4 regions of the Paenibacillus sp. Y859 genome follow, and region 1 is predicted to be linked to each of the others. Evidence: predicted binding sites of a transcription regulator. Region 1 holds the regulator's gene; each other region holds the start of a gene.

The links. The regulator Rex, encoded in region 1, represses fermentation and respiration genes when NADH is low (regulators of the CRP and FNR family bind a similar motif). The targets are predictions, from matches to a motif close to TTGTGAAATATTTCACAA.
Region 2: AC1TO8_RS12490 (cytochrome ubiquinol oxidase subunit I) is a predicted target of Rex. The motif match lies at 1,094-1,111, and genes of this name have one in related genera.
Region 3: nirB (nitrite reductase large subunit NirB) is a predicted target of Rex. The motif match lies at 1,226-1,243, and genes of this name have one in related genera.
Region 4: AC1TO8_RS15445 (TorD/DmsD family molecular chaperone) is a predicted target of Rex. The motif match lies at 1,070-1,087, and genes of this name have one in related genera.

Annotation. Positions count from the first base shown of each region.
Region 1 is NZ_JBXCIZ010000002.1:658,072-660,286, reverse strand. Features, by position in the region: gene AC1TO8_RS08195 (amidohydrolase) at 1-514, opposite strand, end outside; gene AC1TO8_RS08190 (redox-sensing transcriptional repressor Rex) at 483-1,157, opposite strand; gene dinG (ATP-dependent DNA helicase DinG) at 1,192-2,215, opposite strand, start outside.
Region 2 is NZ_JBXCIZ010000004.1:316,926-319,140, reverse strand. Features, by position in the region: gene AC1TO8_RS12490 (cytochrome ubiquinol oxidase subunit I) at 1-993, opposite strand, end outside; gene AC1TO8_RS12485 (methyl-accepting chemotaxis protein) at 1,197-2,215, shown strand, end outside.
Region 3 is NZ_JBXCIZ010000002.1:413,694-415,908, reverse strand. Features, by position in the region: gene nirB (nitrite reductase large subunit NirB) at 1-1,161, opposite strand, end outside; gene ric (iron-sulfur cluster repair di-iron protein) at 1,383-2,102, opposite strand.
Region 4 is NZ_JBXCIZ010000007.1:52,243-54,457, forward strand. Features, by position in the region: gene AC1TO8_RS15440 (MFS transporter) at 1-619, opposite strand, end outside; gene AC1TO8_RS15445 (TorD/DmsD family molecular chaperone) at 1,210-1,893, shown strand.

The sequences.
Region 1 (2,215 bases):
TTGCAAAAGAGATCGCTTCCTGAAGCTTATGTTGTTGGACTTCCGCAGAACATAATCCAATAACACCTCTAGTTAGGACGCCGCGAATTCCAGATTCCTGAACTACTTTAGCTACCTGATCCATGTGATCATACATATCTAGAAAAGTCGTTGTACCACCCTTAAGCATTTCTAACACAGATAAGGAAGCTCCCCAGTAGACATCTTCAGGGGTGAATTTCTCTTCCATTGGCCACATTTTCTCCTGTAACCATACTTGTAGCGCAAGATCATCGCCATAGCCTCTAAGCAATGACATAGCAGCATGTCCATGTGTGTTGACAAGACCTGGTAAGAACAACAAATGGCTACCATCCACCTCTGGAATATCTTCATCAACTACCGGCTTGTCTTCACCAATATACGTGATCAAATCATCCTCTATGAGCATATACCCCTTCAATACAGGTTGTTCATTGTTCAGAACAGCGAACGTACCATTCTTAATGATCCACTTCTGAATTTTGTTGTTCATTTTCGTCTGAATCTCCCTTTCCATTAACCAAATAATAAGCAAGGCTAAGCATATCCGTAGTGAAATCAGCTGCATGAATACGAACATCCGCCGGGGCCTTTAATATCGTTGGAGCGAAATTCAATATAGCTCCAATTCCTGCTTCAATCAATTTATCGGCAACATCCTGAGCTTCTTGCTCAGGAACGGTAATGATTCCAATGCGAATATTATGCTTCTTAATTGTATCGAAAAGTTCATCCATAGGTTGAACTTCTATTGTATTAATACGCGTTCCAATCTTCGTTGGATATGCATCAAATACGGCGACAATCTTTAAATTCTCTTTCAAGTAAGCATTATAATTGGATAAAGCGTGGCCTAGATTACCGGCACCTACTAGAACAACATTGATCTGTTGATCCAAATTAAGAATATGTCGTATTTTTTCAATTAAATAAGCTACGTCATACCCAATGCCTTTTCTACCAAAATCGCCAAAATAAGCAAGATCCTTACGAATTTGCGCAGGATTCAAGTCTAGCTTTTGACCTAATTCCTGTGAAGAGACTGTAGCTACTTCCCGTCTTTGAAGTTCTGTCAGATAACGCAAATAAATAGGTAATCTGCGTACAACAGCTTCTGAAATTTTATCAGATTTCATATTTGCTCCTCCTAATGAATAGCTAATACATTGATCAAGGACGGTGTCCGTCTTGTAACCATTCCGAAATTCTTGGAACCATTTGATCCGTTGACATATGCTCCATCTTAGGACCAGGTAGTGAATATAGGAAGTACTTCCCATAATAAGATTCAATCACCCGTGTATCATATACAATAACGATTCCTCGGTCACTCGCCGTACGCACTAATCGTCCAAATCCTTGTTTGAAACGAATAACTGCTTGAGGTACTGAAAGCTTCATGAAAGGATTTTTCTTTTGTTGCTGTAAAAGTTCACTCTTCGCCTCTACAAGTGGATGATTAGGAGGCTGAAAAGGAAGTCGAACAATAGCTAAGCAAGTCAGTGCTTCTCCTGGAATATCTACCCCTTCCCAGAAGCTGTTTGTTCCTAGAAGTACCGAGGCACTACTATCCTGGAAACGGCGGATCAACTTACTTCGGCTTCCATTATCCACACCTTGTCCTAGTACCGCAATATCCGTAGAGGAGAGTGCTTTACTTAAAGGCTCATACACTTGCCGAAGCATACGGTATGAAGTGAATAATACTAACATTCGACCTTGTGTAACGATAGCTGTTTCAGCCAGTGATTTAACAAGTGTTTCGACGAAGAGCGCGTCGCCTATACTTCCCTTCACACTTGGGAAATCACGCGGGATAATCAGCAATGCCTGATCACGATAGCGAAAAGGAGACGGCAATTGCACAGTTACCAGTCGATCTTGATCCGAAGCTTCCTGAAGCCCCAAGTTTTCAGTCATATACTGAAAGGATTTGTCGATTGACAACGTAGCTGAAGTTAGAATAATACTTTTCTTTTTATCAAAGAATACTTCCTTTAGCTGCTGACTTACATCTACAGGAACCGCATACATCTGTAGGGATTTACTCCGATAGTGACCGTTAGCCTCCATCCAGTATACATTTCCTGCATCGTTAAGTGATACAAAGAAATGTAAGCCTTCACGCTGGGAAGCTAAATCTTTCACAAGGCCACTGATGTCCGTGAGCAAACTTTCAAAATTAAAATCCTCT
Region 2 (2,215 bases), on a different contig from region 1:
GAAGCTCCAGAACGTCGTGCGTACAGGTGGAATATAGTCCCCCGGACCATATTTCTCTTCATACTCTGCTTGTAGCTGGTTCATCCCAACCACTTCACCAGAGAACTTACTATAAGACAAGAAGCTGAGTAAATATGGAATTTGTATAACCATACCATTCTCTTTCTTCTCCGGATCTATTGTCGCAAAGACCGTCCAAGGAGCCGGGTCAGAACTTGTATCCCATAGTCCTTCCGAAGCCGCCATCTTCATCGGTTGCGTCTCTACTAGGTATTGGGCTTGACTATGTCCTACAAGCGCGACACCAATCGATGAGACCATTCCTACGATAATAGCAATAATGAAAGACTTCTTGAAAAATTGAAAATCTTGACGTTTCAACATTTTATAGGCGCTGACACCTGTAACGAAGAAGGCCCCTGTCATGAATGCGGCTAGAATGGTATGTGGAATTTCCACTAATGCCTGTCCGTTCGTAATCAGAGCAAAGAAGTCATTCATCTCGGCTCGACCATTATTAATCTCAAATCCAACAGGTCTCTGCATAAAGGAATTCGCGATTAGAATCCAAACAGCGGACATCATAGTACCAAAAGATACTAACCAAATACACGCTAAGTGAAGCTTCTTAGACAAGCGGTCCCACCCAAAAATCCATATCCCAAGAAATGTGGACTCTAGGAAAAAAGCCAGTAATGCTTCGATTGCTAGCGGTGCTCCAAATACATCTCCTACAAATCTAGAATAATCCGACCAATTCATCCCAAACTGAAATTCTTGTAGTATTCCTGTTACGATACCTACAGCAAAGTTTATAAGAAACAAATGACCCCAGAATTTGGCCATCTTTTTGTACTCTTCTTTTCCTTCGATAACATACATTGTCTCCATAATGGCGATCAGTAATGCCAATCCTATGGACAATGGTACAAAAATAAAGTGAAACAGCGTTGTTGACGCAAATTGGATGCGTGCGAGCATGACCGGATCCATAATTATTATCCCTCTTCCCTTTTTATATCTTTATATTTTGTCAGACCCTCCTCCAAGAGCATGTGATATTTATCACACTTAAAGGAAAAAGTTATCCACATTGTGAAGTTTGTCACACAATATTAAAAATTGATCTGTTAATCTTATTTTATTTGCAATTTTATACTAACAACTTATACACATTAGATACTGGAGGCTACAACGTGAGATTAGCTACGAAGATTACATTAATGTTGATCGCCCTACTCTTTGCAGTAGGTGTATCGGTCAGCAGCTTTGCTTATAATATAACCTATCGCCAGATTGATGAAGCACTCGGAATCGAAACGGTTGGATGTGCAGACATCACTTCAGGGTTAGTTGATCCACAAGATATTATAGCACTCGTTCAAGGAGATACTACTTCACGTCACACAGTGGAGACTAACATTGATTGGATTATACATAAGAAGCCCTTGTTTAAAGAAGCTTTCGTCCTATCTTTGGATGGCACCATTCTAGCTGCTGATACCAGTCTGAAAAGCAGAGGATATCAAGCAGGCGACTCCTTCTACTTAGATCAAGATGCTCGTGAAATGATTATTAATATGAAGCATTCCAGCTATTCCAGCGTATACACATATGATGATATCCACCTAAAGACAGGATACGGGCCCATTTATAAAGACAATGACTCTACTCAAGAAATCATCGCTCTTCTCGCCATCAATGTTGACGCTTCGCTCATTCAACAACGCACGATTAACACGCTCTTATATCCTTTCATTGTAGGTGCTTCTTTATTTCTTGCCGCTGCACTAGTTATTTATCTGATCATTCAGAGAATGATCCGTCCAATAGCTCTTCTATCAGCGCATGTGCACCAAATTACTAAAGGTGATCTGACTGTGAAACCATTGATGTTTAAAAGCACAGATGAAATCGGACAGCTCTCCGCAGATTTCAATATGATGACTCGCAATCTACAAGAACTCATTCAAGAGGTCAACGATACTTCAATTCAAGTTGCAGCCTCTTCCCAACAATTATCTGCAAGCTCTAAGCAGACGGAAGAAGCCGGACGACAAACCGTCTTGATCATTGGCGAAATGGCTGATGGCGCAGAGAAGCAGCTACTGAACTTAGAAGTAAGCTCTGAGAAGATCGCAGAAATATCAACCTTTATTTCAAATATCTCGTTAAGCACTGAACAAGCGCTCGTATCCGCTGCTGATAATTTACA
Region 3 (2,215 bases), 240 kb from region 1:
AGATTGTTGCTTAATCAATTTTTGTAAATTTGCAGACTCTGTTACATCACCGAACAGCACAGCTCCGACAATGACATTGTCACGCAGAAGGATTTTCTTATAGGTTCTTTTCCACTCATCTTTAGTAGAAATCACGGTATGTTCAGGTCCTTCAACAAACTCACCTGCAGAGAACACATCGACACCAGATATTTTAAGCTTCGTCGCGACAATAGAACCTTCATAAGGAGATGTGGCAACTCCACATATATGCTTAGCCAATACATGTCCTTGTTCAAATAAAGGCGCTACGAGTCCGTAACACACTCCCCGATGTTCCGTACACTCACCGACGGAATACACATCTTCTAATGAAGTACGCATGTAGTCATCTACAACAATACCTCGTCCTACTTCCATATCACTAGCTATGGCAAGCGCTATGTTCGGTTTAATACCTACCGCCATCACAACAAGATCAGCATCCAAAATACTTCCATCACTGAAACGCAATCCACTTACTCGTTCTTCTCCAATTAGCTCTGAGGTTTGTTTGCCCATAGCAAATTTTATCCCTTGACGTTCCAATTCTGCCTGCAACATTGAAGAGGCACTACGATCTAATTGGCGCTCCATAATATCTTCCATTAAATGGACAACCGTTACATCCATCCCTAGATTCACTAGCCCTTTTGCCGCCTCTAGACCTAAAAGCCCGCCACCGATGACAGCGGCCTTCTTATACTTCTGAGCAGCATCCATCATTTGGTTACAGTCATTAATATCTCTGAAACCGATAACTCCATCTTTATCACTCCCAGGAATCGGTAATATAAAAGGATTCGATCCTGTCGCGATGATGATCTTATCATACGTCTCCGTCATACCATTGTCCGTAGTCACTAGCTTATTTGTCGGATCAATATGTGTCACCGTCGTTGTCGTGTGCAGTGTAATTTGATTATCTGAATACCAGTTCCAATCATTCAATACAATATCATCGACCGTCTTGCTACCTTCCAGTACGTAGGACAGCATGATTCGGTTATAGTTAGGATGTGGTTCACTACCAAATACCGTAATATCAAATGAATCACTAAGTTTTAATATTTGTTCAACTGTACTTATGCCTGCCATTCCATTCCCAATCACCAATAGTTTGTCTTTTTTCTTTTGTTGCATGTTTGGAAACCCTCCTTCTGTTCCTTACCTTATAATATAAGTTTAACATCTTAATAAATATAGATTGTGATTTGATTCACATATAATGTGAATATTATCACATATATGTTCACATTTTTAACTATATCCATCTGTTTTTAACGTCAATTTCATTGACATCAACAGAAACAGCGAAAAAGGATAGATTTGGATTCTCAATCTCTATCCTTTTTCACTATCCATTAAGCTTGAAAACGTGGAAATAAAATATTGTTCTCCAAATGCACATGTTCAAATGTCATACGCTCTAGCTCTGCTAGTCTTTCATACGTGATACGATATGTAGTACACGCGTGAGCTGGAGGTATGAAATCATTCGTGATTTCCCTGATCTCTTTTAAAATATCGCCAGCTTGGTCATGCTCATCTTCTAATTGCGCAATTGAATCTTGAAGTTCTTTACTTGTAGACTCTTCAAATTGTTGTTCTAGAGCAACCATTCGTGGGAAGAATCGTTCTTCTTCATCCGCTGTATGCTCAAGCAACTCATCTTTTAATCTTGTATACAGAACGTATAATTGTTCCAAATGTAGATCATGATTGCCATGAACTCGGTTAACTCTCGTAACATTCTTATATATTTCAGGAAGTTCTTCACGTAAGTAATCATGATGTTTTCTTACAATGTAATCAATCAATGATGGAGAGTCCATTTCTACGAAATTCTTCATACCATCCTTATCACCGTCTAGACCTGGGTGCTTAGCAACTAATTGATTTAACTCCTCTACTACTTGATCAATGTCCAGACCTCTTTCCTGAACGGCATCCATAAGTGGGCGCTTACCACCACAACAGAAGTCAATTTTATGAGCGCGGAAATAATCACTAGCCTTTGGAAACTTTATAACAATATCACTTACGATATGATCAGCGCTGAAAACAAGAGCTTCAACCGACATGATTCATTCCTCCTAGGTATCTTTTCAAGTCTTACCTATTCAGGCTATACCTAGGAGGACAGCAGGGTTGTGATTGTAATCACGAGGGAAATTAAAAAAAACCTCATTTCAAT
Region 4 (2,215 bases), on a different contig from region 1:
TCATGATCGCTGCAAATCCTTTAAGATTTAACTTTGGAGTGTAGGAAGAACGATGCAAGGGTGGAAGAAGCATTACCATCCCAATGGTCAAGATAAGAAGAGCAGTAAATAGGGTTGATACTCGTGATATCCCCGTCGAGTCAAGGATTTGTCCTGCTGCAATGGCGGTTACTGCCCAACCGATAGACCCCCATATGCGGAAACTACCAAATTTATGAGGTGTATCCTGAATATATCCTAGTATAAGACTGTTACTATGAGAGAAGAGAGGTGTCTGAAAGAAAAAGAATAAGGTCATTGTTAAATACACCATAGGATAGCTATCAGCTTGAAAAACAAACTGTATCAGCAACACGCTTCCACTCATCATAATGACGATAATACGTCTCATATTATGCAAGCGGTCACCCCAGCTTCTCCAAAAGGGATTAGCAAACAAAGAGACGAAGGGCCCGAGAGCCATTAGACTACCAATTTCAAATTTCGTCATGCCGACATCATGAAGATAAAGTTGGAAAAAGCTAGTAAAGAGCACCATGGAGCCATATAGGAAGAAATTGAAAAGTCTAAGTGACGTTAAGGAAGATTTGGTTTCTATGGGTTCATTCAATATGTACATTCCTTTCCATAGGAGGAATAGTTGAGCCCTATTATACTTGGCTTAACCAAAGATCATCCTAAATACGAATTGTTAATGGTTATTTATGGTGTTTAGATCAACCATTCCACTTTAACATGTGTTGAAAAGGGATTCAAACCAACAAATTTCCATATCAGCATAAATTCATCATTTAGTGCAAAAAAGGAGGGAAAGAAATAAAAAGGACTGGTAAGCGCTTACAAAATAAGTTATTATATATTTATAAGGTGACGATTCCCCCTAGTAATCGTATGCCGGAATTTCAATTGATATGATTTCCATCGCTGATGGAAGTCATTTTTTTTGCGAAATATAAAAAAGTATAAGTTTCACAGAATACGATATTCCTTATATATCCCTCGAGACGGGTCCATCTTTGAAAAAAGGTGACTTAGTTGGTTCTCCTAGTAAAAAGAAATGGTTATAATATCGTGAAGAATGTCACATGAGATATCTAACATTTGATGTATTATGAATATATAAGAAAGCGCTACCTTTAAAAGAACAAATATATGATGTTTATTGTATCGTCTCGACTCATTGCTAGGACATAAAGGGGGTTGAACTCTGTGTTACTAACCATGGAACTTGTTAAGGATACTGAGGAATGTGTACGCTGGAAGCAAGGTAGAGGCTGGGTATATCAATTGCTTATAGATTTCTTGGGGAGTCCGCCAAACTTGTCACTCGTTGCACAATGGAGACAGCATATAGTTACTAGGGAGGAAATTCTGTTAACAGAAGGCGGTCAACTGTTGAAGAGTTACTTATCCGATATTATGCCAGGTCAACTTGCTAAGGTTTGTGAATTGGAGAAGGCAGAGTACCAACGTTTATTTCACTGTATGCGTCCCATATTCCCATCGCTATGTGAAAGTGATTATGTGAGTAGGCTGAGTGAGAAGGATGTGGACTGTACTGCTGACGTTCGTGAGATTTACGTTCAGTCAGGTATTGCATTCAATAAATTGAACCATGAACAGGACGATAATATTTCGCTTGAGCTTGAGTACATGGCTATTCTTGCTGAACGAGCATCAGATGATCGACGAATCAGGACGGCACAACTAGAATTAATTGATGATCAGATTCAGTTCTTAGAGGAACATCTAGTGAAGTGGATTCCAACCTTCGGTGAAGATTTAATGTGTCTAGCACAAAGTCCGATGTATACCGCTATTGGAAGTATTCTGAAAGACTTTATACCGTATGATATGGCGATGTTGCATGTATGGAGAGAGGAACTTGCCTAGTAGAAGTTGCTTGAGAAGGCATCTTTGACCATTAAATATATGAAGATAGCTTTAAGCTGATTCCTCAAGCGTGAACAGGAGTCGGCTTTTTTGGTATATAGGAAAGTATAAGTTTCACTCGATACTATATTTCTTATATTTCCACTGCTATTCCTCTTTCCCATACTATAAGAAAAAGGACATACGCCCATTTCAGAAGTAAATGGGTGTACGTCCTATTGTTGATGCAATAGTCATTATGGGTATCTTAATTAAGTACTTTAGGTTTGCTGAATTTTATTAGTAATTCATACACTATAGGTACGATAACTTACAGAGCTAT